Regions from separate parts of the Pseudomonas tolaasii NCPPB 2192 genome, predicted to be linked through region 3. Evidence: riboswitches for the same ligand, from Rfam matches in the RefSeq annotation. Region 3 holds a riboswitch; each other region holds the start of a gene.
What was found. A riboswitch is a leader RNA that binds a small molecule or an ion and turns the genes downstream of it on or off. The one in region 3 is predicted to bind cobalamin.
Positions count from the first base shown of each region.

Region 1 (10,413 bases), 1.6 Mb from region 3:
CGACCTGGACCTGCGCGCCGACCGCGACGAGCTGCATGACTACACCCCACGCGCCCCGCAAGCCAAGCGCCAGAAGAGCCTGGTGCTGCAAGTGGCACTCGGTGTTTTTCTCGGCGGTCTGGCACTGTGGCTGGTGCAATTGGGCGCGACGGCCATCATGGCCAAACTGGCGATGGGCACCTTCCAGTTCGGCGGCTGACACCGGTCAATCTGTGGGAGCTGGCTTGCCTGCGATACAGACACCTCAGCGTGTCAGTCACACCGCAGTGATGCAATCGCAGGCAAGCCAGCTCCCACACAAGCCAGCTCCCACATTGGATCTAAGCAGCTACGAGACCACGGTCTTCCAGTAACTTTACAAAACTGTTCAAACTCTGCGACACCGTGCCCCGGCGCCAGATCAGCCAGGTATGCAGAATGCGGAAGTTGTCCGTCAGCGGCCATACACTCACCGCCGCGTACCCCGGCATGCTTTCCAGCATGCTGCGCGGCATCAGCGCCAGCCCGGCCCCGGCGCTGACGCAGGCGAGCATGCCGTGGTAGGACTCGATCTCGAAGATCTTGCCCGGCACCGCGCCATCCTGTGAAAACCAGCGTTCCAGGTGGTGGCGGTATGAACAGTTGGAGCGAAAGGTGTAGATGCTCTCCCCGTTCACATCCTGGCCCCGAGTAATGGGTGCGTGATGCAGAGGCGCAATCACCACCATCTCCTCTTCAAACACCGCGACCCCTTCCAGTGTGGCGTGCAACAACGGCCCGTCAACGAACGCCGCCGTCAGCCGCCCCGACAACACGCCCTCGATCATCGTGCCGGACGGTCCGGTGCTCAAGTCCAGCTCGACCTTGGTGTGCTTCTGGTTATACGCCGCCAGCAGCGCCGGGATGCGCACCGCCGCCGTGCTCTCCAGCGAGCCCAGTGCAAAGGCGCCCTGGGGTTCCTCCCCCGCCACCGTGGCGCGGGCTTCCTGTACCAGGTCGAGAATGCGCCGCGCATAGCCGAGGAAATTCCACCCGGCCGGAGACAGACGCAGGCGGCTCTTCTCGCGGATGAACAATTCCACGCCAAGGTCCTGCTCCAGTTGCTTGATGCGCGTGGTCAGGTTCGACGGCACGCGATGAATCAACTGCGCGGCGGCGCTGATGCTGCCTTGCTCGGCAACGGCCTTGAAAATTTCCAGTTGCACCAGGTCCAAATCATTCTCCAATCGTGAACGTATTGCTTAATATTATTCAGTTTCCAGAAAAGAGATAGCCCCGTACGCTGAACGCAACTTAAATCACTCAGCAGGACGGTGTCATGAACGCGACTACCCACGCCCTCTCGATCAACCCGGCCAATGGCGAAACCGTCGGCAGCTACCCGTACGAAACCGATTTGCAGCTGGACGCCACCCTCAACCGTGCCACTGGCGCCTTCCGCACCTGGCGCCGCCAGCCGGTGAGCCAACGCGCAGAACGGTTGCTGGCCCTGGCCACCGCCCTGCGTGAACAAGCTGAAGACATGGCGCAAATGATCACCCTGGAAATGGGCAAACCCATCGCCCAGGCCCGCGCCGAAATCGAAAAATGCGCCTTGCTCAGCGAGTGGTACGCCACCCACGGCCCGGCCATGCTCGCCCCGGAGCCGACGTTGGTCGATAACGGCAGCGCCCACATCGAATATCGCCCGCTGGGCCCGATCCTTGCCGTGATGCCGTGGAACTTCCCGGTCTGGCAAGTGTTGCGTGGCGCCGTGCCAACCCTGCTCGCCGGCAATACCTACGTGCTCAAACACGCCCCGAACGTGATGGGCAGCGCCTACCTGATCCAGCAAGCGTTTCAGAAAGCCGGCTTTGCCGAAGGCATCTTTGAAGTGATCAATGTGACCACTGACGGAGTGTCCAAAGCCATCGACGACCCCCGCATTGCCGCCGTCACCCTCACCGGCAGCGTGCGCGCCGGTATCGCCATTGGCTCCCAGGCCGGTGCCGCGCTGAAAAAATGCGTGCTGGAACTGGGCGGCTCCGACCCGTTCATCGTGCTCAACGACGCCGACCTCGACGCCGCTGTCCAAGCCGCCCTGATCGGCCGTTTCCAGAACAGCGGCCAGGTCTGCGCCGCCGCCAAACGCCTGATCATCGAAGCCGGCGTGGCCGAAGCCTTCACCGCCAAATTCCTCGAAGCCAGCCGTGCCCTGGTGATGGGCGACCCGACCTCGACAGACACCTACGTCGGCCCGATGGCGCGCTTCGACCTGCGTGACGAGCTGCATGGCCAGGTCCAGGCCACCCTGAAAGAAGGCGCGACCCTGCTGCTGGGCGGCAACAAGGTTCCCGGCGCCGGCAACTACTACGAGCCCACCGTACTGGCAGGCGTCACCGACCAGATGACGTCGTTCAAACAGGAACTGTTCGGCCCGGTCGCCTCGATCATCGTCGCCCGCGACGCCGACCACGCCGTGGCACTGGCCAACGACAGCGAATTCGGCCTGACCGCCAGCATCTTCACTGCCGATGCGGCGAAGGCACGTGACATTGCAGACCAACTGGAAACCGGCGGGATCTTCGTCAACGCCTTTAGCGTGTCCGACCCTCGTGTAGCGTTTGGAGGTGTGAAAAAGAGTGGTTTCGGGCGGGAATTGTCGCACTTCGGCGTGCGGGAATTCTGCAATGCGCAGACGGTATGGCTGGATCGCAAATAACCTCAAACAGGCCTTGCGTGGCGAGGGAAGCTCTCCCTCGCCATGTGTCACAGGCTCACGTCACTTCTTGACCGGCGCATCCCAGCAATCGGGTTTGCGCGCACACACGCCGAACTGCCGGTCCATCAATGCCATACGGTTCAGGTGCGCATCGGTAGCGCCTTTGAACGACTGCTCGCTGGTCGTAATGTAGTTCACCATGCGGTCGCTCATCCGCGCATTCAATTGGCTTCGGGTATTGGCATCTACCGCCTGAGGGTGGGTGGCCAAGGCCTGCAGCGTCGAATCACTCATACGGCTCAACTCATCGCGATAGGCCTGCGTGTACTGCTCGCGCGCCGCATCGTGCTGGTGATTCAGGTCATATTGCATCGCCTCCAGGTTTTGCTTGTAGAGCGACCAGTAGCTGTCCGGCAATACTCCGCCATCCTGTTTGCGCAAGCGGGCGATGCGCTCATCGTTGCTTACCGGAGCTTTCAACACGGGCTTGAGCGATGAAACCACCACCGGGTCCTGCTGGATGATCTGGTCGATCCACCCCGCCCGCGCAGGGCTCGAGGCCAGCGGCTGGCCCAGGGCTTCAAGCTTTACAGGGGCAACCGGCGCAGGCGGTGCCACGGACTGGGCACAGCCCGAAAGCAGCAATACAGCCGACAAGTGAGTCAGCGCAACAACATGGCGAAACTGCATAAGCTCTCCATGAGCAAGGGGCATGAACGCGGCAGATGATATTACTAAGCCACCTTCGAGAAACTCCCCTCACTGACACTAATCGACTACCATACCGCGCCGGTTCCCAAACGGGACTAATAGGGAATTCGAAGCGCAACCCTTCGCGCCAATCGAAACTGCCCCCGCAACTGTAGGTGCCGAGCCTGCTCCCCAAACGCCACTGAGCCTTGCTCGGGAAGGCCGGAGCGTGGCGACGACGCATCAGTCAGGAGACCTGCCGGCCCAGCGTTATCACTGACCGGCGGGGTGTCCGGGAAGGACGTCCTCGCCTGCCTCACACGCAGCCATCGAGGGTGTGTTTCCGAACCGTACCTCTCCCGTTTCACTTACGGTTCTCACGGAGATCGCCCCATGCTGCCACGCGTTACCGCCCTGCTCGCAGGCGTTGGCTTCTGCACACTTGCCCAGGCTGCGCCCACTCAATACCCGCTCACCGTGCAGAACTGCGGCAGCGCGGTGACCTTCCAGCAGGCGCCGGCACGCAGCGTGACCATCGGCCAGGCCGCCACCGAAATGCTCTACGCCCTGGGCGTGGCCGATAAAGTGGTCGGCACGTCGCTGTGGTTCAACAACGTGCTGCCACAGTTCAAGGCGCAAAACGACAAGATCGAACGCCTGGCCGACAACGAGCCCAGCTTTGAAGCCGTGATCGCCAAGCGCCCGCAACTGGTGGCCGCCGAGCTGGAATGGGTGGTCGGCCCACAAGGTGTGGTCGGCACCCGCGAGCAATTTCACGAACTGAAGATTCCCACCTACCTGCTGCCCTCAGACTGCGAAGGCAAAGACAACCTGGTCGGCGCCGACGGCACGCGCCTTGAGCCGTTCCATATCGAAACCATCTATAAAAGCATCCGCCAGCTTGCCGAGATTTTTGACGTGCAGGACCGCGGCCAGCAATTGAACGACGAACTCAAGGCACGCCTGGCCAAATCCGTCGCCACCGCACACGGCAAAGGCCTCAAACAGGCCAGCGCCTTGGTGTGGTTCTCCAGTTCCGAAATGGCCAGCGACCCTTACGTTGCGGGCCATAAGGGCATCCCCGAGTTCATGCTGGAAACCCTCGGCCTGTCCAACGTGGTGCAATCCGACGAAGAGTGGCCCGCCGTCGGCTGGGAAACCATCGCCAAGGCCAACCCGACCTTCCTGGTGATCGCGCGCATGGACCGCCGCCGCTACCCCGCCGACGACCATGAAAAGAAACTTGCCTTCCTGCGCAGCGACCCGGTGACCCGTAACATGGACGCCGTGAAAAACAACCGCATCATCATTCTCGACGCCCTCGCGTTACAGGCCAGCATCCGCATGTTCGAGGGCCTTGAGCAACTGGCCACGGCCATCGACGGCTACGACCTGCCCAAATGATACGCACCCTGCTCGCCCTCGCCTTGCTGCTGGCGGCCGTGCTGGCTGGCGTGGCCATCGGCGAAACCGCCATCTCGCCGCAGGTGGTGCTGCAAGTGCTGGCCAACAAGCTGTGGGCCGCCGGTTATGCGCTTGACCCGATCGACGAAGGCGTGGTCTGGAACTACCGCCTGACCCGCGCTCTGGTGGCCGCCGCGTGCGGGGCCGGGCTGGCGACGTGCGGGGTGATCCTGCAGTCGCTGCTGCGCAACCCGTTGGCGGATCCATACTTGCTGGGCATCAGCGCCGGGGCGTCCACCGGCGCGGTGTTGGTGGCGCTGATCGGCGTGGGCGGCGGTTTGATTTCGCTATCGGCGGGAGCGTTTGTCGGCGCCATGGCCGCGTTTGCGCTGGTGATTCTGCTGGCGCGGGCCAGCGGTTCCAACAGCGGTACCGGGCAGATCATCCTCGCGGGTATCGCCGGCTCGCAGCTGTTCAACGCGCTCACCGCGTTCCTGATCACCAAGTCCGCCAGCTCCGAACAGGCGCGCGGCATCATGTTCTGGCTGCTGGGCAACCTCAGCGGCGTGCGCTGGCCGTCGGTGTGGCTGGCGGTGCCGGTGGCGGTCGCCGGTTTGGCGGTGTGCCTGTGGCACCGTCGCGCGCTGGATGCGTTCACCTTCGGCACGGATTCGGCGGCCTCGTTGGGCATTCCGGTGCGCCGCGTGCAGCTGGTATTGGTGGGATGCGCAGCGCTCGTGACGGCGGTGATGGTGTCGATTGTCGGCTCCATCGGCTTTGTCGGGCTGGTGATTCCCCATGCCGCGCGCCTGTTGCTTGGCACCGGGCATTCACGCTTGCTGCCGGCCAGCGCCCTGGGCGGCGCGCTGTTTCTGATTGCCGCTGATGTGCTGTCGCGCACGCTGATCAAGGGCCAGGTAATTCCGGTCGGCGTGGTCACCGCGCTGGTCGGCGCGCCGGTGTTTGCACTGATACTCATCGGCCGGAGGAATGCGCGATGAGCGTGCTCAGTTGCCATGGGCTGGGCTTCAAGGTACGTGACGCCGAGTTGCTGCGCGGTATTCACCTGACGGTTGAAACGGGCGAAACCCTTGGGATTGTCGGGCCGAACGGCTCCGGCAAATCCACCCTGCTCAAACTGCTGGCAGGCCTGCGGACTCCAGCCTCCGGCGAAGTGCTGTTGGGCGGCCAGCGCCTGGGTGATTTGTCCCGCCGAGCCATCGCACAGCAACTGGCCGTGGTGGAACAGCAGGCCGACACCGACGACGCCATTCGTGTGTTCGACGCCGTGGCGCTGGGCCGCACACCGTGGCTGTCGGCGCTGAGCCCGTGGTCGAGCGAAGACCACGCCATCGTGCGCCAGGCCTTGCACGACGTGGACGCCACTCACCTGAGCCAGCGCGCCTGGCGCAGCCTCTCCGGCGGCGAACGCCAACGCGTGCACATCGCCCGTGCACTGGCACAACGGCCGCAGATTCTGCTGTTGGATGAGCCGACCAATCACCTGGACATTCAGCATCAACTGGGGATTTTGAAAGGCGTGCAGGGCTTGCCCGTAACCACCTTGATCGCCTTGCATGACCTGAACCAGGCGCTGACGTGTGATCGCCTTGCGGTGCTGGACCGCGGCAGCATGGTGGCGCTGGGCAAGCCACTGGAAGTGCTGACGCCTGAGCGCTTGCGCGACACGTTTGGCGTGCAGGCGCATTACCTGACAGACCCATTTGACGGTGCGCAGATTCTGCGGCTGCGCCCTATCTGACAGATCAAGCGCAAATCCGCGTGGGAGCTGGCTCCCACACGGGATGGGTGGTGTTTGGAAAAACACTGTCCGCAGGGTCCTCGCGCCGGGCACTCTCTCACCCGCGATGAAGATCAAAGGTGGGAGCTGGCTTGCCTGCAGAGGCGGTGGCATTGAGCCTATACACGTGCAAACCTGTGCGGCATCAGCTAAACCTCACTGAACCCCGTCACGGAAGACTTCAACAATGATCAATGCAAAAGCGTTGTTCAGTGTTTGCCATGAAAGCGGCTGGCGCTGCGTTCACCTGTTCCTGCAATCCAGAAAGCAAGACTTTTACCTGACTATGGAACAAGGCAGTACGGGCAACTTCCACCTTTTTATAAAGGCCGCAGACGCCCCCAGGTTGTCAGCTTTTTTTACGGCTTCAGCTCCGGGGTGCGTGGTGAAGTGGAAACCTGCCCGCTTCATCTGGAACCGGCTATCACTGGTAAAAAGCAAAAAGCCTGGCGAAATCCATCTGCGCATCCTTTACGTAACCCCCATTTCCTTGCGGTTCACTTCTGCCCCTTTCCCGATGGAGAAACTGGTCCAGCTTGGCTTGGCCTGGCAGGCGTTGTTGGTCAGCCATCAAGAGCAGGCGTGAGCATTTTCCGAGTGATCCACTGGTGGTTGTAAGCCAATACACTGGCGCCCAGCGACACCGGAAAATGGATAAACCCATGGGCTGCCTCCGGCAGCAAATAGGCCTCGGCCTGCGGCCAACGCTCAGCCAGCAGCAGCGTGTCATCCTTCAACGGGTCCAGGTCGCCCACGAACATCAACGCCGGCGGCAGGTCGGTGAAGTCGCCATACAAGGGTGACAGCGGCGGTTGCCGACGCTGCTCATCACTCAAACCCGGCGTCAGCAGTTGCAACGCTGCGACCATTCCCGGCCCGTCCAGCAGCAACGTATCCGGCCTCGCCATGCGCACGCTGGGAGTGCCAGCCAGATCGTATACGCCGTAATACAGCACCGCCCCGCAAACCCGCGCGAGCAATTGTGGCCATTGCTTGAGCGCCAGCAAGGTCGCCGCCGCCAGATGCCCGCCCGCCGACTCGCCGACGACGATCACCGGTAAATCAGCAAACTCCGTCTCACTCAGCAACCAGCGTGCAGCCGCCAAACAGTCTTCCATCAGCCCCTCAACCGGCGTGTCGATTGCCAACCGATAATCCACTGACACCACGGCGACGTCGCAGGCCTGCACCATGCCCAGGTTCAGGTCATCGTCCATCTGCGCGTTGCCGATCACCCAGCCGCCACCATGGATGTCCAGCACCACACCCTTGGGTTTGCCTTGCGGGCGCAGGATGCGCACCGGCACTTGCACGCCGCCTGCGCTGATCAATCGGGTTTGCGCCGCAACAGGTTTCCTGACCTTTTGGCTGACGCGCAGCAGCGCCTGGATCAAACGCGGCGTAATGCGGTTACTACGGATCCTGAAGCGCGGCATCCACGCGAGTTTTTTGTTGAATGCGCGCATCTGCGCCAGCTCGGGCTCGCTGGCAGGCCAAGGTCTATGGGCCATCAGCGGTTATTGCGCAAAATCGAAAAATTCAAGGCTGCCGCTACACTCAGCCACGCCAGGTACGGAAACAGAATCAACCCGGTGATCAAATCCAGGCGAACGGCCAGCACCACCATGGTCGCCACGGTCACCCAGAGCAGCGTGATCACCAGCATTGCCGCGAAGATGCGGTGCGCGCCGAAGAACACCGGCGTCCACAGTGTATTCAACGCGATTTGCGCCGCCCATAACGCCAGCACGATCTGGCTGTCCGGTATCAGGCTTAACCGGTAACCGGCCCAGGCAAGCAACAGATAGATAATCGTCCACGCGACCGGGAACAGCCAATTGGGCGGGGTAAAGCCCGGCTTAACCAGCGCCTCGTACCAGGCACCCGGCTTGAAGAGCAGTCCGGTACTCGCCGCAGCGGCGCAGGCTAGCAGGAAGATAAAGAAGGTCATCGACTGTCCTCGGTTGGTCATTTCAACCTTGGACGCCTGACACGCCGGTAAAAGTTCACTGCAATCACCTGTGAGCTTCAGCAAGGCTGCGAAGGCGGTGGGTCAGGCGAGTTCTTTATCGGCAATGCCGCCGCCTTCGCAGGCAAGCCAGCTCCCACCTTTGATCTTCATTGCCTGACAGAACGTGCCCGGCGCCAGCGGCTTGGCAACAGCGATTTTTCAGGCTCTGCCAATCCCCTGTGGGAGCTGTCGAGCCTTGGCGAGGCTGCGAAGGGATCACCGCGCATTCACTGCCAACCGACAAAGCCTGCATCGCTAAACTGATTGCGGTGTCACAATCCTGAGCCACGGCCAGCGCGCCTGATAACTTCGGGCCTTGGCGGCAAACAACTCAGGCTCCGGGTGCAGCGGGTTGATCCGCAAAATACCCTGCGCCACGTCTTCCAGCCCGTTCGGCGCATACACCTCGCCTGTGTCTATCTCAAGCCCGATACACGTTCCCGCCACCAGGTAACGGTCGACTCCCTGTTTAGCCGTGTGCAACTGCGGATAGGGCCGGCCAAAACGCTGGGGATACCAGAGATGCACCCGCGCCTGGTTCTTCACTTCTACATTGACGCCAAGGTCTTGAAATAAATGCTCAGCCGCGCGAATGACCTTGTCTTCCGCCTCGTAGGAAAGGTCGGTGTCAAAATAAAAAACGTCATAGTCCTTCACGCCTTGATCAGCAGGCAAATTCGCCTGGTGATTCCACACCGCCTGAAACAGACAACCCGCCGTGAGCATGCACTGGTCCACACCAAGAGTCGGCAGGCGCGCGGTAATTTCGGCGTTGACGGGGTTGGCCATGGCCAGGTCGAGGAAGGTGTTGACGGTCAATGTCATGTTTATGCGTCCTTGAATTGCCCCGGCTGAAGATCAGCCCTTCAACTCACCTGCCCGATGACTCGCTGCGTCATCGTAAGCTACATACAACGACTCGGCGATCTGGCTTTTGATCGCCTTGGTGGCTTCCAGCCCCAACACAAAACCCTCGGCTTTCCCGCCTGCGCGGTTGAGTGCTTCGTGGGTGGCGGCGCCGGTGATGGCGTCGAGCAGCTTGGCGGCGTGTGGGCCGACGCCTTTGGGCAGGGAGATTTGGTCGATGGACATGGCGGTACCTTTAAACAAGAAGAATCGGTAGCGCGTGGAACCACTGCCGGGGAGGCATGGTAGACCTGTTTGGCGAAAAAGGGGCGGGTTTACTGCGCCGCGAGGTTGCAATATTGCCCCTTGAAGTACAGCAAGGGTTGCGCCGAAGCCGCTTCCTGCAGGCTCAGCGCCTTCACTTCGCCAATCACGATCAGGTGATCACCGGCGACGTGTTCGGCGTGAACTTCGCAATCCAGCCAGTGCAGGCTGCCGCCAAGGATGGGGTTACCCAGCGGCGAGGCCTGCCAGTCGACGCCTTGCCATTTGTCCGTGCCGCGCCGGGCGAACCGGTTGGAAATACCCACCTGCTCGCCCGACAGGATATTCACGGCAAACCGGCCGGCCTGGCGGATCCTGGGATAACTGGCCGAACTGCGCATAACGCTGAACGACACCAGCGGCGGGCTCACCGATACGCTGTAGAACGACTGGCACGTAAAGCCAACCGGCTCATCGTCAACGTGAGAAGTGATGACCGTGATGCCGGACGCGTAGTGCCCGAGCGCTTCGCGAAAGCTCAAAGGCTCGATGGCCGTGGTGGGAAGTGACATGGTCCGTCCTGACTACCTATTTCAAGAGTTCTCTACGGACTATCTCAGCGCCCGCACTGAGCGCATTCAGTTTGCCCCTGGCGACCCCGCGGGAAAGCGGCGCCATGCCGCAGTTGGTGCACGGATAAAGCTTGTCGGCATCCAC
Region 1 covers NZ_PHHD01000001.1:3,801,832-3,812,244, reverse strand. The annotation lists gene ATI14_RS17685 (hypothetical protein) at 1-199, shown strand, start outside; gene ptrR (putrescine utilization regulator PtrR) at 321-1,193, opposite strand; gene ATI14_RS17675 (aldehyde dehydrogenase family protein) at 1,298-2,680, shown strand; gene ATI14_RS17670 (hypothetical protein) at 2,741-3,370, opposite strand; cobalamin riboswitch at 3,454-3,648, shown strand; gene ATI14_RS17665 (ABC transporter substrate-binding protein) at 3,764-4,774, shown strand; gene ATI14_RS17660 (FecCD family ABC transporter permease) at 4,771-5,775, shown strand; gene ATI14_RS17655 (ABC transporter ATP-binding protein) at 5,772-6,536, shown strand; gene ATI14_RS17650 (hypothetical protein) at 6,763-7,161, shown strand; gene ATI14_RS17645 (alpha/beta hydrolase fold domain-containing protein) at 7,139-8,086, opposite strand; gene tspO (tryptophan-rich sensory protein TspO) at 8,086-8,526, opposite strand; gene ATI14_RS17635 (nucleotidyltransferase family protein) at 8,842-9,411, opposite strand; gene ATI14_RS17630 (hypothetical protein) at 9,445-9,678, opposite strand; gene ATI14_RS17625 (flavin reductase family protein) at 9,768-10,268, opposite strand; gene ATI14_RS17620 (methionine synthase) at 10,285-10,413, opposite strand, start outside.
Region 1: linked by a shared signal. The riboswitch ahead of ATI14_RS17665 (ABC transporter substrate-binding protein) and the one ahead of cobW (cobalamin biosynthesis protein CobW) in region 3 are both predicted to bind cobalamin.

Region 2 (10,413 bases), 1.1 Mb from region 3:
GTCCAGCGTGGTCCCGGCAGCGGCGTTCAAGGTACCGCCCACACCCAGCGCGGTATTGTTGCCGAGCACCAACGTCCCCGCGTTCAGGTTGGTATTGCCGGTGAACGTATTGGCACCATTGAGCGTCAACGTGGCCGTACCGTTTTTGGTCAGGCCGCCAACGCCCGAAATCACGCCTCCCAGGCCCAATGCCTGTGAACCGCCGAGGGTCAGCGCGCCAGCCAGGTTGACGGCGTTGGCCAGGTTGACGGCAGTGCTGGCGTCCAGCGAAGTCCCGGCGGCGGCATTCAATGCGCCGGTGCCCAGTGCCGATGCGGAGCCGACGATCAGGCCACCGCCATTGAGTGAAGTGGTGCCTGTACGCGTGTTGTTGCCGGTCAGGGTCAACAGGCTTGCACCGGTTTTGACCAGGCTGCCGGCCCCCGACATCACGCCGCTGAGGGTCAGCGGGTTGGTGCCGGTCAGGGTCAGGGTATTGGTCAGGGTCACGTTATTGCTCAGTGCTGACGCCCCGCCGCCATCCAGGCTGGCAGCGCCCGTCACGTTCAGGGCGCCGGTGCCCAGGGCACTGTTATTGCCCAGCACCAACGTGCCGGCCCCCAGGCCGGTGGTGCCGCTGTAACCCGTGTTGACGCCGTTGAGGGTCAGGCTGCCCGCACCTGTTTTGGTGAGGTTGGATGCGCCGGTCAGCACGCCTCCCAGCGTCAGGGCGCCGGCGCTGTTGGCCGTTAACGTAGCGTTGAGATTGAGTGCGTTGGCCAGGTTGATCGTTCCGGGCGCGCTTAACGTCGTTGCCCCGCCGATGGTGACCGCGCCGGTACTGAAGGCCTGGTTGTTACCCAACTGCACCGTGCCGCCGTTGAGCGTGGTAGTGCCGGTATAGGTGTTGGCGGCACCGAGCGCCAATTGGCCGGAGCCGATTTTGGTCAAACCACCGCTTCCGGAAATGACACCGGACAATGTTGTGCCATTAATGCCCTGAACGGTCAGGCCGCCGGCCCCCAGAGTGACCAGGTTGCCAATGTTCAAGCCGGCGTTGCTGGCCTGGATGATCCCGCCATTGGAGGTCAGCACGCCGCTGCCGAACGCCTGGTTGTCATTGTATTGCGCTACGCCGCCGTTGAGCGTCGTGCTGCCGCTGACCAATGGCCCTTGCAGGGTCCAGGTACCGCTGTTGATCGTCAGGTTGTTGAAGTTGACGTAAGTGGCACTCGATGCCGTGCCGGTGCCCGTGGTACCGCCGCCGACACCGAGCGGGTTTTGCAGGACCAGCGTGTTGGTGCCAGCCGCCCCGCCGTCAATCGTGCCGGTCGGTGCGAAGGTCAGGTTGATGCCGATCAAGCCGCCAAGGCCGACGGAAATCTGCACGCCATCCCCCACGTTGACACTTGAGCCGGTAATCGCATTGAAGGTGTTGGTACTCCCCGCCCCCATCGAAACGCCGCCGGTGATGGAACCGGCGTTGGTAAAGGTGTTGCCTGCCACAGAGCTTTGGAACGCCACCCGCCCATTGATGGTACCGGTGCTGCTGTTGGTCATGTTGACTTGCGAGCCACCGTAAACACCCACCACGGGCGTATCGGCCAGCGTGATGCCGCCGACGGAAAGCCCGGTGGAAGTAATGGTGCCGTCGTTGATGATGGTGGTGGTGCCCGTCGCCGCATTGTTGACGCCGATACCCAGGCCGTCGACGCTCGTCAGGTTAAGCCCGAGCAGCATGCCGGTGCCGCGGATGAGCCCGGTGACATTGTTCGCCACATTGATGGTACCGGCGGCACCCGTGCCGAGAAACGCACCGCCACTCAATATCGACACCAGCCCCAGGAGGGCCGGGTCCAGCGTCCCGGAGTTGTTGAGGTTGACGTTGGCCCCGGTGAGGTTGATGACTTTGCCGCCCAGCGTCGCATTCATCTGCGCGCCATTGGTCACGTTGACGGTGAGGCCGCTGGTGGCGCTGGAGTAATCGTTGAGGAACAGTGGAAGGGTCGGTACGCCGGAGCAGGTGATGGTTGAACCGGCCGCCGAGCATGTGGCCAGTGCCTCTGGACTCGCCAACCCCACCAGCACCCCCACGATGCCCAAACGGATCGCCATGTTCAGAGGGGAAATACGAGAAATACCGGCAGCCGCAAGTCTTCTATCCACGTTCAACTCCTTCGTGGTTCAAGCCTTTCATCCATGAATGCGCAGAAGCCTTCTTGCAAAGATCCACACGCATCGAATTCGAGATGCCTGACCGTGGTGACAACTGATCTAGTTTGTCGAAACGGTAGTAGACCTACAGAAAAGTCATTGAATTAAATGGTATTAATACTTTCGTAAGCAGCCCGTAAGAATGGGCTGACAGCCAACATCCATTGGCGCTCGACGCAGAAATACAATTTTCGAAATGTAAAAAGCGCTCTAATGGCGCCTTGTTGAGTGGCTTTAAAGATCCTGGAGTTCGTGATGCCCCATGAAGGCAACCTGTTACAAGCAGCTGTGGTATTCCTGCTCGCCGCCGTGCTGACGGTGCCTCTGGCCAAGCGCCTGCAACTAGGCGCGGTGCTCGGTTATCTGTTCGCCGGCGTGATCATCGGCCCGTCGGTACTGGGCCTGGTCGGCAACCCGCAAAGTGTTGCGCAGTTTTCGGAATTGGGCGTGGTGTTGCTGTTATTCATCATCGGTCTGGAACTGTCGCCCAAACGGTTATGGGTGATGCGCAAGGCGGTGTTTGGCGTTGGTCTCGCCCAGGTGTTGCTGACTGGTCTGGTCATGGGCGTGGTCGCGTTGTGGCTGTTTGGCCAACCGTGGAACAGCGCGATTGTGCTGGGCCTGGGCCTGGCGCTCTCTTCCACCGCCTTTGGCCTGCAAAGCCTGGCCGAGCGCAAGGAATTGAACCAGCCCCACGGGCGCCTGGCCTTTGCGATTCTGCTGTTTCAGGACATCGCCGCCATCCCGCTGATCGCCATGGTGCCGCTGCTGTCCGGTAGTGATCACCCGGCCACCGAAGCCCAGGGATTGCAGCACGTGTTGCAGATTCTGGGCAGCATCGCGGTGGTGATCGTCGGCGGGCGCTATTTGTTGCGGCCGGTGTTTCGCATCGTCGCCAAGACCGGCCTGCGCGAAGTGTCCACCGCCACCGCCTTGCTGGTGGTGATCGGCACCGCATGGTTGATGGAACTGGTGGGCGTTTCCATGGCCCTCGGCGCCTTCCTTGCCGGGTTGCTGCTGGCGGATTCGGAATACCGTCACGAACTGGAATCCCAGATCGAGCCGTTCAAAGGTTTGCTGCTCGGGCTGTTCTTTATCAGCGTGGGCATGGGTGCCAACCTCAGCCTGTTGCTCAGTTCGCCGTTGATCGTGATCGGGCTGACCCTGCTGCTGATCGGTCTGAAATTGCCCCTGCTGTACGCCGTGGGCCGTCTGGTGGGTGACCTCAATCGTGAAAGCGCCCTGCGCCTGGGCGTGGTGTTGGCGGCAGGCGGTGAATTTGCCTTCGTGGTGTTCAAGATCGGCCGCGACCAGGGCCTGTTCGAACCGCACCTCTACGACATTCTGGTACTGACCATCACCCTGTCCATGGCCGTGACGCCCCTGTTGCTGCTGGTATGCCCGAAGCTGTTCAAGCCCAAGGCCAGGCCCGTGGAAGTGCCGGAGGAATACCGCACCATCGACAGCGACGCGCCACGCGTGGTGATCGCGGGCATGGGCCGTATGGGTCAGATCGTCGCGCGGATATTGCGCGCGCAAAACATCTCGTTCATCGCCCTCGACACCTCGGTGGAAACCATTGAGCTGACCCGCAGCTTCGGCGGCATGCCGGTGTTCTACGGCGACCCTCAGCGCCCGGAAATCCTGCACGCGGCCAAGGTCGATCAGGCCGAGTTCTTCGTGATTGCCATGGACGACCCGGAGATCAACATCAAAACCGCCGAACTGGTGCGCAACCTCTATCCGCACATGAAGATCATTGCCCGCGCGCGCAACCGCCAGCATGTTCACCGCCTGGTGGACCTGGACGCCTCACCGGTGCGCGAGACCTTCTATTCCAGCCTGGAAATGAGCCGCCGCACCCTGGTCGGCCTGGGTCTGACCCAGGCGCAGGCGGACGCGCGCATCACCCGCTTCAAGAACCACGACCTGCAGGTCCTCGCCGCCCAGCACGCGGTGTACGACGACGCGGCCAAAGTGATGCAAACCGCCCAGGAAGCACGGGCAGAATTGGCACGTCTGTTTGAGATGGACCGGCTTGAGGAAGAGTCCGACAAGGTGTAAGCCGGCAAGCGAACGAAATTGCGAATTTTCTGACAGAATACGGCGCAATTTCGTTCATCAATGGAGCGCTTCATGGCTACTTTCACCAAGACCGCCGCCCTGCTGGCCCTCGCGCTCACCGCCGGCAGCGTATTCGCCGCGAGCAAACCGGCGACGCAAACCATCTCCACATTGGGCGGCAAGTTCACCTTCAACCTGCCCAAGGCCTACACCGCCGACACGCTGCCCACCGGCAAATCCGAAGATGGCACCGCCAACACCCAGGGTACTTTGTACGCCAACTCGACCACCAAAAGCGTGGTGATCGTCGCTGAAACCGAGCGCAACGACGGGGCGACCATCAAAGACAACGACCCGCAATTCCTCGACGGCGCCGTGGCCGATTTCGTCAAGGACCAGAGCGCCGCGCTGCCGGACTTCAAAAAACAAGGCGAGAAAAAACTCACTTTCAAAGGCCTCGGCTTGCGCCAGGTGGACAGCACCGCCACACAGGGCGGCGGCAAGACCCTGAACTCGACCTTTTTGGGCGGCTCGGGCACCCACCTGCTGGTGATCCAGGCGATTTCCCGCGCGGACGACGTGAAGGGCCATGCGGAGTTGGTGAAGCAAATCACCGGCGGCAAATAACCCAATTCAGCTGGCGATACACATTTACTGTGGGAGCTGGCTTGCCTGCGATAGCGATTTACCAGTCAACCCTGCGGTGGCTGATACACCGCTATCGCAGGCAAGCCAGCTCCCACATTTTTTTGACCGTGTTTACTTAAGGCTCTTTTCCAGCCAGGCCTTGAGGTCCTGTATTTCCGCCTCACTCACGGTATGCGGCATGCCCATATACCCATGAAACTCCGGCTTTAACCCCAACCCCGTCAGAACTTCATTCGCCCGGGTCGCCGACGCATACGGCAGCGCCTGGTCCAGCGTGCCGTGGCCAATAAAAATCGCCAGTTTGTCCAAGCCCGCCTTCGGCTTGAGCTCGGCCTTGAGTACCGGCAGCACGCTGCCACTCAACGCGGCAATGCCACGCACCAGCGCAGGCTGACGCAGCCCGACTTCGTACGACATGATCGCGCCCTGGCTGAACCCCACCAGAAACACCCGATCAGGTCGGGTGTGGTACTTGGCGGTGGCCTGGGTGACGAAGGCTTCGATCAGCTTGGCACTGCGTTGCAGGTCAGCCGTTTCGCCGTCGTAATCGCCATCCCCGGCTTTTCTGGCGAACCAGCGGTAGCCATTCGAATCCACCGGCATTGGCGCGCGCGCCGACAGGTAGGTCCAGGTCGACGGCAGCTCATCCTTGATGCCAAACAGGTCGTCCTCGTTACTGCCAAACCCGTGCAAAAAAATCACCAGGGGTTGGTTGCGCGCATCGCCCTGGGTTTGTTCCAGATAAGTCAGCGGCAAGTCGGAGTGCAATGCGGAATCAGCATGGGCAGCGCCAGCTACGAGGGCTAGCGCCAGGGCAAACAGTTTGAGCATGGAAAATAACCTCAGGGTTTGCGCAGCAGGTAAGTGTCCATGATCCAGCCATTTTCCAGGCGTGCCGCCTTGCGCACTCGCTGGATTTCGTCAGCCACTTCGTTCACCTTGCCGCTGATGAGAATTTCATCCGACGTGCCCAGGTAGGCGCCCCAGTAGATGTCCATGTCCTGATCGGTCACGGTTCGGTAGGAATCTTCGGCGTCGAGCATGACCACCAGGGTGTCGGCCTCACTCGCCTGCCCGGCCGCCAGACGGCGCCCGGTGGTGATCTCGATGGAACGGCCGATGCGGTTCAGCGGCACTTTGTGCTGCGCGGCCAGGGCCTGCACGCTGGTGATGCCGGGGATCACTTCAAACTCGAACTCGGCGCGGCCACTGGCAAGAATCGCCTGCAGGATACGAATGGTGCTGTCGTACAACGCCGGGTCGCCCCAAGCCAGGAAAGCGCCTACTTCGCCGTCGGCCATTTCCTCGTTGATCATGCGCTCGAAGGTCTGCTGCTTGTCGCGGTTCAGGTCCTGCACGGCGGTGGTGTAATCAATGTCTCCCCGCACACGCTCGGGGCAGTCGGCCTCGACGAAGCGGTAGCCGGGCTCGCTGATGTAGGTCTCGCAGATCTCGCGGCGCAGGTCGATCAGCTTGTCCTTGCTCTGGCCCTTGTCCATCAGGAAAAACACGTCGGTGCGGTTCAGCGCCTTCACGGCCTGCATCGTGATGTAGTCAGGGTTACCGGCGCCGATGCCGATGATCAGGATGCGTTTCATGGGTTGCTCTCATTGCGGGGCGTGGATTTTGCCATGTTCGCGCGCTCAGGCGCGAGTTTCCAGGCGCAGGCGCCACACGTCGTTGAAGCGCAGTTCGGTGGCTGACAGCGGCTCGACGTCAATCAAGTAGAACATCGAGACAGGAAATTTCATGACGTACAGCATGGCGGCGCGGATCACGAAGGGGTGGGTGACGGCCACCACGTGACCGGGTTGGGTTTCGAGGCATTTCATCCAGCGGCCGACCCGCGCACAGACTTGGTCGACAGATTCTCCGCCATGGGGCGCACTGGCATTGTCAGTGAGCCATTCCAGCAATTCTGCGCGATCAATCTCGTCGATGTCCTTGCCTTTCCATCGTCCAAAGTCGCCATCACGCAGGTCTTTTTCGACGATGGGACTTGTGCCGAACATCCCCGCCGTCTGTCGAGTGCGAGCTTCTGGCCCGCACAACAGGCGCGCGTTTTTCTTGTAACGGTTCGCAAGGGATAGCCCTGCGTTTCGCCAATCCATAGCAACGGACTCGTTATCAGGAAAACTCCCCTTTTTCTGCTGAGGGGTCACAGCGTGGCAAATGAGTGTCAACCGGGTCGTTTGCATCACAATTCACTCTGTTTCGGCGCGCAGTCAGCGTAGACTCGCCAAGTTGTTTCAATATGTTACAACGAACATGAAACAGGAAGCCGGTGCAAACCCGGCGCGGTCGCGCCACTGTATTCGGCCTCACAGCCGTAAGCCAGACCCTGTTTCTGCCCTCTCGCTATCCATTTCGGGACGCGTCATCCCTGGAGGTTTTCATGGCTAATACCGCCGCAACCAACCCTGATGTTTATGTGCCGACCATCCCCTTGGGCGAAATCCTGCCCTGGGCGATCTTCGGCGGCCTGCTGTTGCTGCTGGCCATCTACTTCGTCGGTGCCGAACAAGGCGCCACCGCCGTGTTCAAGGGCATGTATGTGCATGAGTTCGTGCACGATGGCCGCCACCTGCTGGGTTTTCCCTGCCACTGACCTCAAGAGAGACATGACATGACAGGGCATTTACTCGTACGCGGAATGCTGGTGGGCCTGCTCGCCGGCATCTTGGCGTTTGGCTTCGCCAAGACCTTTGGCGAGCCGCAGATCGACAAGGCCATCGCCTTCGAAGACCAGATGGCGCAGATGCACGGCGATGCGCCGGAAGAAGAACTGGTGAGCCGCGAGGTGCAAAGCACCTTTGGCCTGTTCACCGGCGTGGTGGTGTACAGCGTGTCCCTGGGCGGCATTTTCGCCCTGGTGTTCGCCTACTCGTTGGGCCGCATCGGCAAAGTAGGCCCGCGCGGCCTGGCGGCGCTGCTGGCATTGGCCGCTTTTGTGACGATCATCCTGGTCCCCGGCCTGAAATACCCGGCCAACCCGCCGTCGGTGGGCGACCCGCAAACCATCGCGCAGCGCACCAGGCTGTTCTTCCTGATGCTGCTGGTGTCGGTGGCCGCCGCCGTGATTGCAGTCAACGCCGCACGCAAGCTGATCGCCCGTCGCGGCGTCTGGGCCGGCGCCATCCTTGGCGTGGCGCTGTACATCGTGATCGTGTCGGTGGCCGGAAGCCTGTTCCCGGTGATCAACGAAGTGCCGGAGCAATTCTCCGCCGTGCTGCTGTGGAAGTTCCGCGTGGCATCGCTGGGCATTCAACTGGTGCTGTGGACCACCCTCGGCCTGGTGTTCGGCGCGGTGGCCGAGCGCAAACTGAGCCAGCCACAGGCACGGTTCAACTCGTAAAACGCTAAATCCCCGGGCGGGCCAGGTACAACACCTGATAACCCGTGCCGGGGTGCTGCGCGTCCGGCGCGTTGGCCGACAAGGTGATCCGGATCAGGCGCCAGGCCTGCACATCCAGCGCCAGGAACACCGCAAACGTATCGCGGCTGTCGGCCAGTTGCCGATTGCGGATTTTCCCTTCGGCCAACACGGCGGCCCGGTCCGCGCCCGGCTCCAGCGGCCACTCCTCCCGGTACAAACTCAACGCGTTCTGCGCCGGGCCCCGTTGCACATCCAGCGGCAGCCAGCTCTCGATGTGTGGGCGGCCAAAACTGTCGAGTACTTTTTGGAAACGCTCACCGAGCAGAAAGTCGGCGGCCTGCAACGGGTCGGCCCACAAGTACACCGATGAATACACATTGCCCCCGCTTTCCCGGGCGATAAACGCCTTGAACAGCAAGCCTTCGGCGTGATCCCACAACGGCCCAAGCTGTGCAGCGCGACGGCGAATCACGCCCATGTCGTAATCGGCGGGCAGGCGGTGTGAATACTGTTTGGCGAACATGGCAAAGCTCCCGTGCAAGATGAGATTACAGCTTGCGCAGGACGGGTGATTTCAACAAGATATCAGTCGATATAGGTGCAATAAGGAATTGAAATGACTGATGCACTCAAACCCCTGGATATCGACACGGTGCAGGCCTTCGTGCTGGTCGCCGACTTTGCCAGTTTCACCCGCGCGGCCGAGGCGCTGGATACGTCACAGGCTGCCATCAGCCTGAAGCTCAAGCGCCTGGAAGAACGCCTGGGTTATCGCCTGCTGGAACGCACCCCCCGCCATGTGCGGCTATCGCCCCGAGGCGAACAATTCATCGCCGCCGCCCGTGCGCTGCTCAACGCCCATGAGCGTGCCTTGGGCGATATGAGCGCTGAGGCGGCGAGACGATTGGTCATCGGCATCAGCGACCATGTGGCAGGCCCGGACTTGCCGCACTGGCTGAGCCGCCTGGCGGCGTATGACCCGATGGTCATTCTCGAGGTGCGCATCGCCTCTTCCCGGGACCTGGTCGCGGCCTTTGACCGCAACGAACTGGACGCGGTGATCGTGCGCAACGAGGGTGACCGCCAGGACGGGGACGTGTTGGCCGTGGAACGCTTCGGCTGGTTCGCCGCCCCGACCTGGCAGCACAGCCCGGGAACGCCTTTGCGCATGGCGACCATGGCAGCCCCTTGTGGCGTGCGGCATTTGGCTACGCGGGCGCTGGATGAGGCGCAGGTGGACTGGACCGAGGTGTTTGTCGGTGGCGGCGTGATGGCGGTGGGTGCAGCGGTCAGCGCAGGGCTGGGAGTGGCCGCCCTCGCCCACCGGGTAGCGCCGGCGGGGGCTGTGGAAGTTGGCGAGCAGTTTGGGCTGCCGGTTTTGCCGGTCAGTGAGGTGGTGTTGCACAGCCGGATCAGTGATGCGCGCTCGCGGGAGACGTTGCGGGCGTTGAGTGCTACGTTTCGGGGCGCTTTGCAACGCCAGGTGGGGCACTGAGTAGCGACCGGATCAACGTCCGGTCGCCCCCTGCCCTGCAGCGACGCTCAGGGCCGACAAACAGCATTTTTACGCCACAGGCACGGCTTCACCCACCGGCTCAGCGGCGGCCTGGGCTTGCAATTGCGCGGCATGCTGGCTGTAGTCACGCAGGTACACGATGAACTCCTGCAGCAGGCGGTCCCACAACTCCAGTTGGTTGCGCAGGTGCGGCGCACCGACGCCAGCCACCACCACGTCCATTTCCATCAGCAAAAACTCACCCTGCAACGACAACCGCGCAAAGCGACGCGAAGCATTCCACACCTGGGCCAGGCCTTCGGGCAGCTCACCCTGTACGCGCAGCGCGCAGCTGTAAGTGAAGTCGACGAAACTGCCCTGTTCCGCCGCGGGGTTGCCGAAACGCACGGCAAACCCGATGCCCTGGCTGGCGCTGAGCAGTTGCACGATGCCGTTCTGTTCGGTCTGGTTAACGCGGTAACCGGCTGCCTGCAGCAGCTCGGTCAGGCTTTGCGGGGTGACGCTGGTGATCAGTTGAACATCGCTCATAGTGTCTCTTCCTTGTTGATCAATAATTCAGGGCGGTGTGCGGAACATCAAACCGATTAAGGTATAGCTCATCATCAAAACCCTGGGC
Region 2 covers NZ_PHHD01000001.1:4,310,379-4,320,791, reverse strand. The annotation lists gene ATI14_RS20250 (autotransporter-associated beta strand repeat-containing protein) at 1-2,145, opposite strand, end outside; gene ATI14_RS20245 (monovalent cation:proton antiporter-2 (CPA2) family protein) at 2,449-4,257, shown strand; gene ATI14_RS20240 (DcrB/PsbP domain-containing protein) at 4,330-4,884, shown strand; gene ATI14_RS20235 (alpha/beta hydrolase) at 5,017-5,736, opposite strand; gene cobF (precorrin-6A synthase (deacetylating)) at 5,748-6,503, opposite strand; gene ATI14_RS20225 (histidine phosphatase family protein) at 6,549-7,103, opposite strand; adenosylcobalamin (AdoCbl) riboswitch at 7,155-7,300, shown strand; gene ATI14_RS20220 (CbtB domain-containing protein) at 7,301-7,513, shown strand; gene ATI14_RS20215 (CbtA family protein) at 7,532-8,260, shown strand; gene ATI14_RS20210 (DUF4865 family protein) at 8,265-8,804, opposite strand; gene ATI14_RS20205 (LysR family transcriptional regulator) at 8,898-9,776, shown strand; gene ATI14_RS20200 (YbjN domain-containing protein) at 9,846-10,325, opposite strand.
Region 2: linked by a shared signal. The riboswitch ahead of ATI14_RS20220 (CbtB domain-containing protein) and the one ahead of cobW (cobalamin biosynthesis protein CobW) in region 3 are both predicted to bind cobalamin.

Region 3 (10,413 bases):
TGCTCATGATCGAGCGCGCTGATTATCGGGATTTTAGCCGGCGCATGCCAATGCAAAGGTGGCCTGGGCGGTGTTTTTCCGGGTGATCAGCAGGCGGGCGGGGGCATTGCCGAGTTGTTCGGCGAGGGCCAATGCGGCGCTTTCGGCGATGCCGTAACAGCCGGTATGGGCGAAAGCCACATCGGACTTGTGACTCAGGCGGTCTGCGTAGGGCGCCAGTTGTTCGGCACTGAAACATTCCAAAGGCAGATTCAGCCGTTGCGCCAGGGCGATCAGCCCCGGCTCATCCCTTTTTCGATCAATACTGGCCAATGCGGTCACGCGCCGACATTCAATGCCGCCCTCGGCGAGGGCGGTTTCAAACAGCGCCAGCAAGGTGTGAACATCACAGCCGCGCTGGCAGCCCAGGCCGACCACCAGGGTCATACCGAGTATTGACCGTCGCGATGGCGGCGAAACAGCCAGGCGCTGATCAGGCCCAGGGCCAGCCAGAACGCCACGTTGGTCAATTGGGAGGCAATCTTGAACTGCGCTTCCAGCGCTTCGGGCGCCAGCATCGAATGCACTTCCGGCTGCGGCGCGCCGATCACGTGTGGCACGGCCAGAATCGCCACGCCCAGGATTTTCAGCAGCCAGTTGCGACCGAACACCAACAGTGCGATACCGACGGCGGTCGAGGCCGCGGTGCCGATCCACCAGATCTGGCGTTGGGCCAGGTCAGCGGCAGCGGTGCCCGGCAATTCAGGTGGCAGACCCAAGGTTGGCGCGAGCACGAACGTCGCATAACCGGCCAGGCCCCACAGCAAACCTTGAGCGGTGCGAGTGGGCGCGCGAAGCGTGTAAAGACCGGCCAGCATCAGCGCAAAACCTACGGCCACCACCAGGTTGCCGCCGGTGGTCGACAGCACGCGCTGCCAGCCATCTTCAGGCTCCCAGGCTTCGGCGTCGTGAGTGTGCGCAGCAGCACCGTCGGCGTGTTCATGGGCGACTTCGGCGGCTGGCGAGGCGTTTTCAAAGGTTTCCGCCTGCAAAATCAGCGGGGCGACCCAAAAGCTTTGCAGCAGGGTCAGCAGCAGGGCGGCCAGCAAGCCGGTGAAACCTGCGGTCTGGGCAATACGCTTGATCATGTCGGCAGGTCTCAGTGGCACGGGAACGCGGCGCTGTGGCGGGTATCGTGGGCGGCGTTGTGCACCGCTTCGATGTGCGAGAAACCGGCGAAATACACCAGGCACGCGCCGAGGATCGACGCACCGATGGCGGCGGTCAGGCGTTGGCTCAGGGTGGAAGTGGTGCTGGCGGTGTGCGAGGTGCTGCTGATGATCGACATGGCGCGTCCCTTCGGGTTTCAGGGTGACGCAGGCGCATGAAAACCCCGCGAGCCGGGCACGCAGGGTTCGAACAGCGCCCGCCCACCGCGGGTTTGTTATCTGATTTTCGGGCCGGTCTCCGGGCTTGCGAGGGGGCTCTTGAGAGAGTCCTGAAAGCATCGCCTTCCCATGCCTGCGCACAGTGGCAATGACGCTTCGCTCGCTTACCGTTGCGGGGGCAGCACCGGACTGGTCATATCGCTATGACGCACCGGTTTCCCGTTTCACCCTTTGCAGGGCACCCGAAACAAGAGGTGTAGGAGAGCATGGGGGTGGGAGGTGAGTCAATTCGGGATGTGTTTTTGGTAGGTGTACCTATCCGTTTCTTGAGTAGCGGCTGATAGGGGTTCCGCTCTTACAGAAGCAAAAGCACGGCGGTCTGAGTGGTGCGAAGCAAAAACGCTTCGGTGCGGGAGCTCAACTCCGACAGAAAAGAAAAGCCGAGCACAGTCAAAAATGTGGGAGCGGGCTTGCCCGCGAAGGCGGTCTGGCAGCGACATAGATGCGGGCTGGCACTCCGCTTACGCGGGCAAGCCCGCTCCCACCGCTGGATATTCATTTTCTGGGGGAGCGCGGTCCGCAGGTGGCCGCAACCGCAGCAACGGATGTGTACACAACCCAAACCCCATCATTGACCATCCCCCAAGCACTGCGTAGCCTTGCACCCTCGAGGTTCTCCGACTCAGGCCGGAGCTAAGAAGGGAACGCGGTCCAAGCCGCGGCTGCCCCCGCAACTGTAAAGGGTTGAGCTGACTGCCACGCCACTGCCAAATCGGCGGGAAGGCGCAATCAGCGCCGGTCGCAAGACCTGCAAGCCCCAAGCCAGGAGACCTGCCTCGCAACCGAATTTCAATTCAACCGGGCGGGGTGATCCGGTGACGAAATCAGCCCCTGCGCGCCGTCGCAGGGCTTGTCGTCCCGTATGCCCGCCCTCAAGGGCATCCGATGAAAACACTGGCCAAACTCCCCGTCACCATCGTTACCGGCTTCCTCGGTTCGGGCAAAACCACCCTGCTGCGGCACATGCTCGACAACGCCCAGGGCCGTCGCATTGCGGTGATCGTCAATGAGTTCGGCGAGCTGGGCATTGATGGCGAAATCCTCAAGCAATGCTCCATCGGTTGCACCGAAGAAGAAGCCAATGGCCGCGTGTACGAGTTGGCCAACGGCTGCCTGTGCTGCACCGTGCAGGAAGAGTTCTTCCCGGTGATGCGCGAACTGGTGGCCCGTCGCGGCGACCTCGATCACATTCTTATCGAAACCTCGGGCCTGGCCCTGCCAAAACCTTTGGTTCAGGCCTTCCAGTGGCCGGAAATCCGCAGCGCCTGCACCGTTGACGCGGTGATCACCGTGGTCGACAGCCCGGCGGTGGCTGCGGGCACCTTCGCGGCGTTCCCGGATCAAGTCGACGCCCAGCGCAAACTCGACCCGAACCTGGACCACGAATCGCCGCTGCACGAGTTGTTCGCCGACCAACTGGCCAGCGCCGACCTGGTGATTCTCAACAAAACCGACCTGATCAGCCCCGAAGACCTGGCCCGCGTGCGCCTCGAAGTCGCCGAAGAGCTGCCGCCAGCCGTGAAAATCATCGAAGCCAGCAGCGGTCGCCTGCCGCTGGACGTGCTGATTGGCCTGGGCGCCGGCTCTGAAGAGCACATCGACGGTCGTCACAGCCATCACGATCATCACCACGACGGTGACGACGACCATGATCACGACCACGATGCCTTCGACTCCATTTCCATCGACCTGCCGCAAGCCGACGAAGCACTGCTGCTCGACGCCCTGACCCAACTGGTGGTGCAACACGGCATCCTGCGCGTCAAAGGCTTTGCCGCGATTCCGAACAAGCCGATGCGCTTGCTGATCCAGGGCGTGGGCACGCGTTTCGACAAGCACTTCGACCGCGCCTGGGGCGCGGACGAAGCGCGCACCACGCGCCTGGTGTTGATCGGTCAGGAACTGGACGCGGCAGGCCTTGAAGCGCAACTGCGCGCTGCGCTCAGCGTTTAACCCATGCACCTGCTCAGGACCCAGCCCGGCGGTTTCGTCTCGGACGACAATATTGCCGACCTGGGCCAAACCCCCGCAGAGCTGGTGATCCTGTGCAGCGGTGATTCGAGCCTGGCGCTGCTGGCCGAAGCCGCCCGGCAGTTGCCTGACGATTACCCCAGCTTTCGCCTGGCCAACCCGATGCAGGTGCAGAACCATGCATCGGTCGACCTGTACGTCGATGAAGTGCTACGCCACGCCAGGGTCATCCTGATTTCGCTGCACGGCGGCATCGGCTATTGGCGCTACGGCATTGAGCGTCTGGTGGAGCTGGCCGAGCGCGGCGTGCAGCTGATTCTGGTGCCGGGGGACGATCGCCCGGACCCGGAACTCAGCAGCCTGAGCACCGTGGGCGTGGAGGTGCGCGACCGCCTGTGGCATTTCCTGCGTCAGGGCGGCATGGGCAACGCGCTGGATTTTTATCGCTGCCTGGCCAGTGGTTTTCTGGGCCGCGATTACGCCTGGGCCGAGCCGCAAACCTTGCCGCGCACGGCGATTTATCATCCGCAAAGCGCCAACCCGCGCCTCAATGACTGGCAAACGGACTGGAACCCTGCGTTTCCCGTGGCCGCTGTGCTGTTCTACCGCTCCCATTTGCAGGCGGCCAATACCGGTTTTATCGATGTGTTCTGCCAGCGCTTGCAGGCGGCGGGCCTTAACCCGCTGCCGATTGCGGTGGCCAGTTTGAAAGAGCCCGGCTGCCTGACGGTGGTCGAGGATTGGCTGGATGACGTGCAGGCGGCGGTGATTCTGAACACCACCGGCTTCGCTCAGTCGAGCCCCGAGGCGCCGCATTTACGGCCGTTTCGACGCAATATTCCGGTGATTCAGGCCATTTGCGCCCAGGACAACGAGCCCGGCTGGCAGGCCAGCGAGCAGGGCCTTGGCCCGCGCGACCTGGCCATGCACATTGCGTTGCCGGAGCTGGACGGGCGCATTATCAGCCGCCCGATCAGCTTCAAGGACCTGGCCTGGCGCAGCGAGCGCAGCCAGTCGGACGTGGTGTGCTACCGCGCCGCGCCCGAACGTATGGATTTCGTCGCCGAACTGGCGCGGCGTTGGGTCGAGTTGGCGCGGGTGCCGAACGCGCAAAAACGCATCGCGCTGATCCTCGCCAACTACCCGACCCGCGATGGCCGCATCGGCAACGGCGTGGGCCTGGATACCCCGGCGGCGGCGCTGAATATCCTGCGTGCGCTACAAGCTGAAGGCTACCCGGTGCCCAGTGAATTGCCGGCCAGCGGCACTGCGCTGATCCACGATTTGCTCGGTGGCGTCACCAATGATCCGGACAGCCTCGACCTGCGCCCGTGCCACCAAAGCCTGGGCATGGATGAATACGAGGCGATGTTCAAGCGTCTGCCCGAAGCCAACCGCCAGGCGGTGATTGCACGTTGGGGGGCGCCGCACAACGACCCGATGTGCCGCGATGGGCGCATGATGATCGCCGGCCTGCGGCTGGGCCTGACATTTGTCGGCATCCAGCCGGCGCGCGGTTATCAGGTGGACGCCAGTGCGGTGTACCACGACCCGGACCTGGTGCCGCCCCATGGCTACCTGGCGTTTTATTTCTGGCTGCGCCACACCTATGGCGCCCATGGCGTTATCCATGTGGGCAAGCACGGCAACCTTGAATGGCTGCCGGGCAAGGGCGTGGGCTTGTCGGAAAACTGCTGGCCGGATGCACTGCTCGGGCCTTTGCCGAACATATACCCGTTTATCGTCAATGACCCGGGCGAGGGCGCCCAGGCCAAGCGTCGTACCCAGGCGGTGATCATCGACCACTTGATGCCGCCGCTGACCCGCGCCGAAACCTACGGCCCGCTGCGCAACCTTGAATTGTTGGCGGACGAGTATTACGAGGCGCAATTGCTCGACCCGCGCCGCGCCCTGGAGCTGCAAAAAGACATTCTCAAGCTGGTGCTCGAAACCCGCATCGACAGGGAACTGGAGATGGACAGCGAGGCCGACGCCGCCGTCTGGCTGCCGCGCCTCGACACGTATTTGTGTGATTTGAAAGAGTCGCAGATCCGCGACGGCTTGCATGTTTTCGGCGAATCGCCCGAGGGGCGCTTGCGCATCGACACCTTGCTGGCCCTGCTGCGTATTCCGCGCGGCGATGGCCGTGGCCCGCAGTCGAGCTTGCTGCGAGTGATCGCCAAGGCCTTTGAATTGGGCTTTGATCCGTTGGACTGTGCGTTGGCCGAACCCTGGACCGGGCGGCGTCCCGATGTATTGCAGAAGATCGACGCACAACTGTGGCGCACCGCCGGCGATACCCGCGAGCGTCTGGAATTGTACGCGGCGCGTTTGATCGAGCAGGCACTCGAAGGGCCACTGGAACAGTTGGAAGAACCTGGCTGGGAAGCAGTAAAAGCGGTGATCGAAAGCCTGCGCTTCGTCGTGGCGCCGCGCCTGGACGCCTGCGGCCCGGCGGAAATGCGCGGTTTGCTGGATGCGCTGAGCGGACGCTTTGTGCCGGCCGGACCCAGTGGCGCGCCGAGCCGTGGGCGCCTGGACGTGCTACCCACCGGGCGCAATTTTTTTACGGTGGACGTGCGTAACCTGCCCACCACCACGGCATGGCGCATCGGTTTCCAGTCGGCCAACCTGATTCTTGAACGGCATTTGCAGGACCACGGTGACCATTTGCGCCAACTCGGCCTGTCGGTGTGGGGCACCGCCACCATGCGCACCGGCGGCGACGACATCGCCCAGGCCATGGCCTTGATGGGGGTGCGCCCGGTGTGGGCCACGGGCAGCCAGCGGGTGGATGATTTTGAGATCCTGCCGATCAGCTTGCTCGACCGCCCGCGGGTGGACGTGACGCTGCGCGTCTCGGGTTTCTTCCGTGATGCATTTGCCAACCTGATCCGCCTGTTTGACGCGGCGGTGCAGGCCGTGGCAGCGCTGGATGAGCCGGACGACATGAACCCGCTGGCGGCCAAGGTGCGCAGTGAACGCGAGGCGTTGCGCCAGTCTGGCCTGGACGAAGACGCGGCGGCGAAACAGGCCGGCTGGCGCATTTTCGGCGCCAAACCGGGCGCCTATGGCGCAGGCGTGCAGGGCGCGGTGGACGGTCGCCTGTGGCAGAGCCGCGAGGATTTGGCCGAGGTTTACCTGAACTGGGGTGGCTACGCCTATGGCGCTTCGGATGAAGGCACTGCTGCCCGCGAACAGTTCGCCCGGCGTCTGAGTCAGGTGCAGGCCGTGTTGCAGAACCAGGACAACCGTGAGCATGACGTGCTCGACTCCAATGACTACTACCAATTCCAGGGCGGCATGCTTGCCGCCGTCGAGACCCTGAGCGGCGACAAGGCTGCCAGCTATCATGGCGACCACAGCCAGCCGGACTTGCCGAAGATCCGCACGCTCAAGGAAGAGCTGAACCGGGTCATTCGTTCCCGGGCGGCCAACCCCAAGTGGATTGAGGGCGTGAAGCGTCATGGCTACAAAGGCGCATTCGAAATGGCGGCGACCGTGGACAATCTGTTCGCATTCGACGCCACCACCGCGCTGATCGATGATCACCAATACGCCTTGCTCGCCGACGCCTATCTGCTGGACCCCGACACCCGGGCTTTCGTGCAGCAGCACAACCCCGATGCCCTGCGCGACATGACCGAACGCATGCTCGAAGCCCAGCAGCGCGGCATGTGGCAGGAACCGGGGCCCTATAAGGACGCTCTGGAAAACCTGTTGCTGGATATAGAAGAAGACAGCTGAAAACCGCACCGCTCGTTCCCACGCTCTGCGAGGGAATGCAGCCCGTGACGCTCTGCGTCACAAGAGCGGACGCAGAGCGTCCATTGATACATTCCCACGCGGGAGCGGGGGAACGATCTAGTGAGAGTTGATGATGACTGATATTCCCCATTTCCCGCTGTCCGCCGTGGTCGGCGCCGACGATTTGAAACTGGCGCTGTGCCTGACCGCCATCGACCCGAAGATCGGCGGCGTGCTGATCGAAGGCCCGCGTGGCATGGCCAAGTCCACGTTGGCGCGGGGGCTGGCAGACCTGCTGGCTAGTGGTCAATTCATCACGCTGCCCTTGGGCGCTACCGAGGAGCGTCTGGTCGGCACGCTGGATCTGGACGCGGCGCTGGGCGAAGGCCGCGCGCAGTTTTCACCGGGCGTGCTGGCCAAGGCGGACGGGGGCGTGCTGTACGTCGATGAAGTCAATTTGTTGCCCGATCACTTGGTCGACCTGCTGCTGGATGTGGCCGCCAGTGGTACCAACCTGGTTGAGCGCGATGGCATCTCCCATCGGCACTCCGCACGCTTTGTGCTGATCGGCACCATGAACCCGGAAGAGGGTGAGTTGCGCCCTCAGCTGCTCGACCGTTTCGGCTTCAATGTGGCCTTGAGTGGCCAAACCTTGCCGACCGAGCGCGGCCAGATCATCCGCCGTCGCCTGGATTTCGACCGCGACCCGGCTGCGTTCTGCACGCTGTGGGCCGGGCAACAGGCTGCCTTGCGCGAATGCTGCACCCAGGCGCGGGCGCGGCTCGACAGCATTGAGCTCGACGACCATGCCCTGGCGCAGATCACCGAGCGTTGTTTTGCGGCTGGCGTCGATGGCTTGCGTGCGGACCTGGTATGGCTGCGTGGCGCCAGAGCCCATGCGGCCTGGCGTGGGGCGACGGCGATTGCCGAGGAAGATATCGAGGCCGTGGCCGAATTTGCCCTGCGCCACCGTCGCCAGGAACAATCCCCGCCGGGCAGTCCACCGGGCGAAGGGCAGTCGCCCGGCGCTGCCGACAGCTCGCCTGGCCAGGGCCAGTGGGGCGATATGCCTGCTCCAGCCTTGCCCACGGGCGCACGCCGGGAAGTCCCCGCCTGGCCAAAAAAGCCTTAGGCATTCGCCCTCGACCTGACGCGGGGGCGGATGCCCGGCCCAAGGCAGGGCGAGTGGACGGTGGCAGGCACGGCAAGGCGCGCAGCGCCAGGCAGGGCTCGATCAATTGGTCCGGCACGTTGCTGGGCGGTCGCCCGCAATCGCGAGAGGATTTGCTGTTTCACCTGCGCAGCCGTACAGCCCATGAGTTGTGGCTGGTGATTGTCGATGCGTCAGCGTCTACCCGGCGCCACCGGGCACTGACCGATGCCAAAGGCTTATTGGCCCAACTGTTTGATGACGCGTATCGCCAGCGAGCGCGCATGGCGCTGTTGACGGCCAGCGGGCAATCGCCGGTGTGGCAGGTTCAGGGTTTGAAAGCTGCAAAAGGCCTGGCAGGGTGGCTGGAGCACTTGGGAGCTGGCGGTGGTACACCGTTGCTGGCAGCGCTGACCGAAGCAGGGCATTGGCTGGTGGCGCGGCGCAAACGCTATCCGGCGGAGCAGCAGCGATTGCTGGTGATCACGGATGGACGGCTGAAAGATATTGCCGGGTTGCCGTCGCTGGGGTGTCCGGGTTTGCTGGTGGATATAGAGCGCGGGCCGATCCGGTTGGGGCGGGCTCATGAGCTGGCGGCAGGGTTGCAGCTGGATTATCGGCATATCGACAGCCTGTAGCGGCCGGCCGATTGCTATCGCAGGCAAGCCAGCTCCCACAAAAAAGGTGGGAGCTGGCTTGCCTGCGATGAGGCCCTGAAAACCACTACAAGACTATCAGCCAGCCCCCGGCACATTCGGCCAAAGATCCGCCACCAGAAACAACCGCTCGGCTTCTTCCCAATCCTCACCCACCTGAACCAGCCGCACCAGCAACTGCGCCGGCGCCATCGGGTCCAGCTGGGCGAGCCAGCCTTGCATCTGCTCTTCGCTCCACACCTGGGCGGCCGGGTAATGCGCCGGCGCCAGCCACGCATGCCGGGGCAGGGGTTGCCAGCGACCGGGCGGGCTGAGGCGGACAAAATCCTGCCAGTCGCGTTGATGCAACCAGCGCCCACGTAAATGTTGCGGGTGCGCACCTGTGGGCGGTTCGGCCTGCCCAGGCCACGGGTATAGCAGGTACCCGCCGAGCCACAAATGCGCGTCGAATTGCTGAATATCCAGCGCTGCCAGTACTTCGCGGCTTTCCGGGCGTGCCGAAATCGGCAGTTGATGCTGGGCCAGATGGGCGAGCTTGCGGTCGAGGCGGTCATGGCAGCCCGGGCCCAGCCACTGCGCGCTGTCGTGACCGTTGCCGTCCTGGGGGCCCAGGTAGAGCTTGATCGCCAGTTCCAGGTGATGCACGCCGTCACGGTCACGCAGCAGCATGTCCAGCTCACCGAGGGTATGCCCGGCGCGGCGGATCGGCAGATTGGCCACCAGCAACTCCACGCCCGGCGCGTGCTGCACGGCGAACTGCCACAGGCGCTCGTAATACAGCCCCAGACGCCGGGTGCGCGCCTGGCTCAGCCAGTGCTGCAAGGCGCTGCTGTCTTGATCGAGGGTGCGCAGCCAGCGTTCCAGAAGATGAGGCGCCTGCACCCAGTCGCTGCCGGCCAGCGGATGGCGCTGGGGCCAGGGCGTGTCCGCGAGCATCGGCGGGGCGAGCATCACCCACGCCAGGTCGCGCACCTCCGGGTGGCGCAGTTGGCGGGGCAGGTTGTGCAAATCGGGGAACACAGTCATGTGTCCGAGCATAGCCGTTTAACGCTCCTACAGGTGGCTGAGAACCATTGTCATCGGGGCCTTGCGACGACAAAGGGTTTTGCCTGACGCGGCCTTTCGCCCATAATCCTTCTTTTTGCCACACCCCAAATCCCGCAGGAGCCCCATGGAGCAATTTCGCAATATCGGCATTATCGGTCGCCTGGGCAGTACCCAGGTGCTGGACACCGTCCGCCGGCTGAAAAAATTCCTGCTGGAACGCCACCTGCATGTGATCCTCGAAGACACCATCGCCGAAATCCTCCCCGGCCACGGCCTGCAGACCTCCTCGCGCAAGATGCTCGGCGAAGTGTGTGACATGGTGATTGTGGTCGGCGGCGACGGCAGTCTGCTCGGCGCCGCCCGTGCGCTGGCGCGGCATAATGTGCCGGTGTTGGGGATCAACCGGGGCAGCCTG
Region 3 covers NZ_PHHD01000001.1:5,427,799-5,438,211, reverse strand. The annotation lists gene ATI14_RS24815 (cobalamin biosynthesis protein) at 34-426, opposite strand; gene ATI14_RS24810 (CbtA family protein) at 423-1,127, opposite strand; gene ATI14_RS24805 (CbtB domain-containing protein) at 1,139-1,327, opposite strand; cobalamin riboswitch at 1,421-1,628, opposite strand; cobalamin riboswitch at 2,021-2,220, shown strand; gene cobW (cobalamin biosynthesis protein CobW) at 2,313-3,380, shown strand; gene cobN (cobaltochelatase subunit CobN) at 3,384-7,145, shown strand; gene ATI14_RS24790 (magnesium chelatase ATPase subunit I) at 7,279-8,277, shown strand; gene ATI14_RS24785 (vWA domain-containing protein) at 8,331-8,933, shown strand; gene ATI14_RS24780 (DUF1853 family protein) at 9,030-9,977, opposite strand; gene ATI14_RS24775 (NAD(+) kinase) at 10,123-10,413, shown strand, end outside.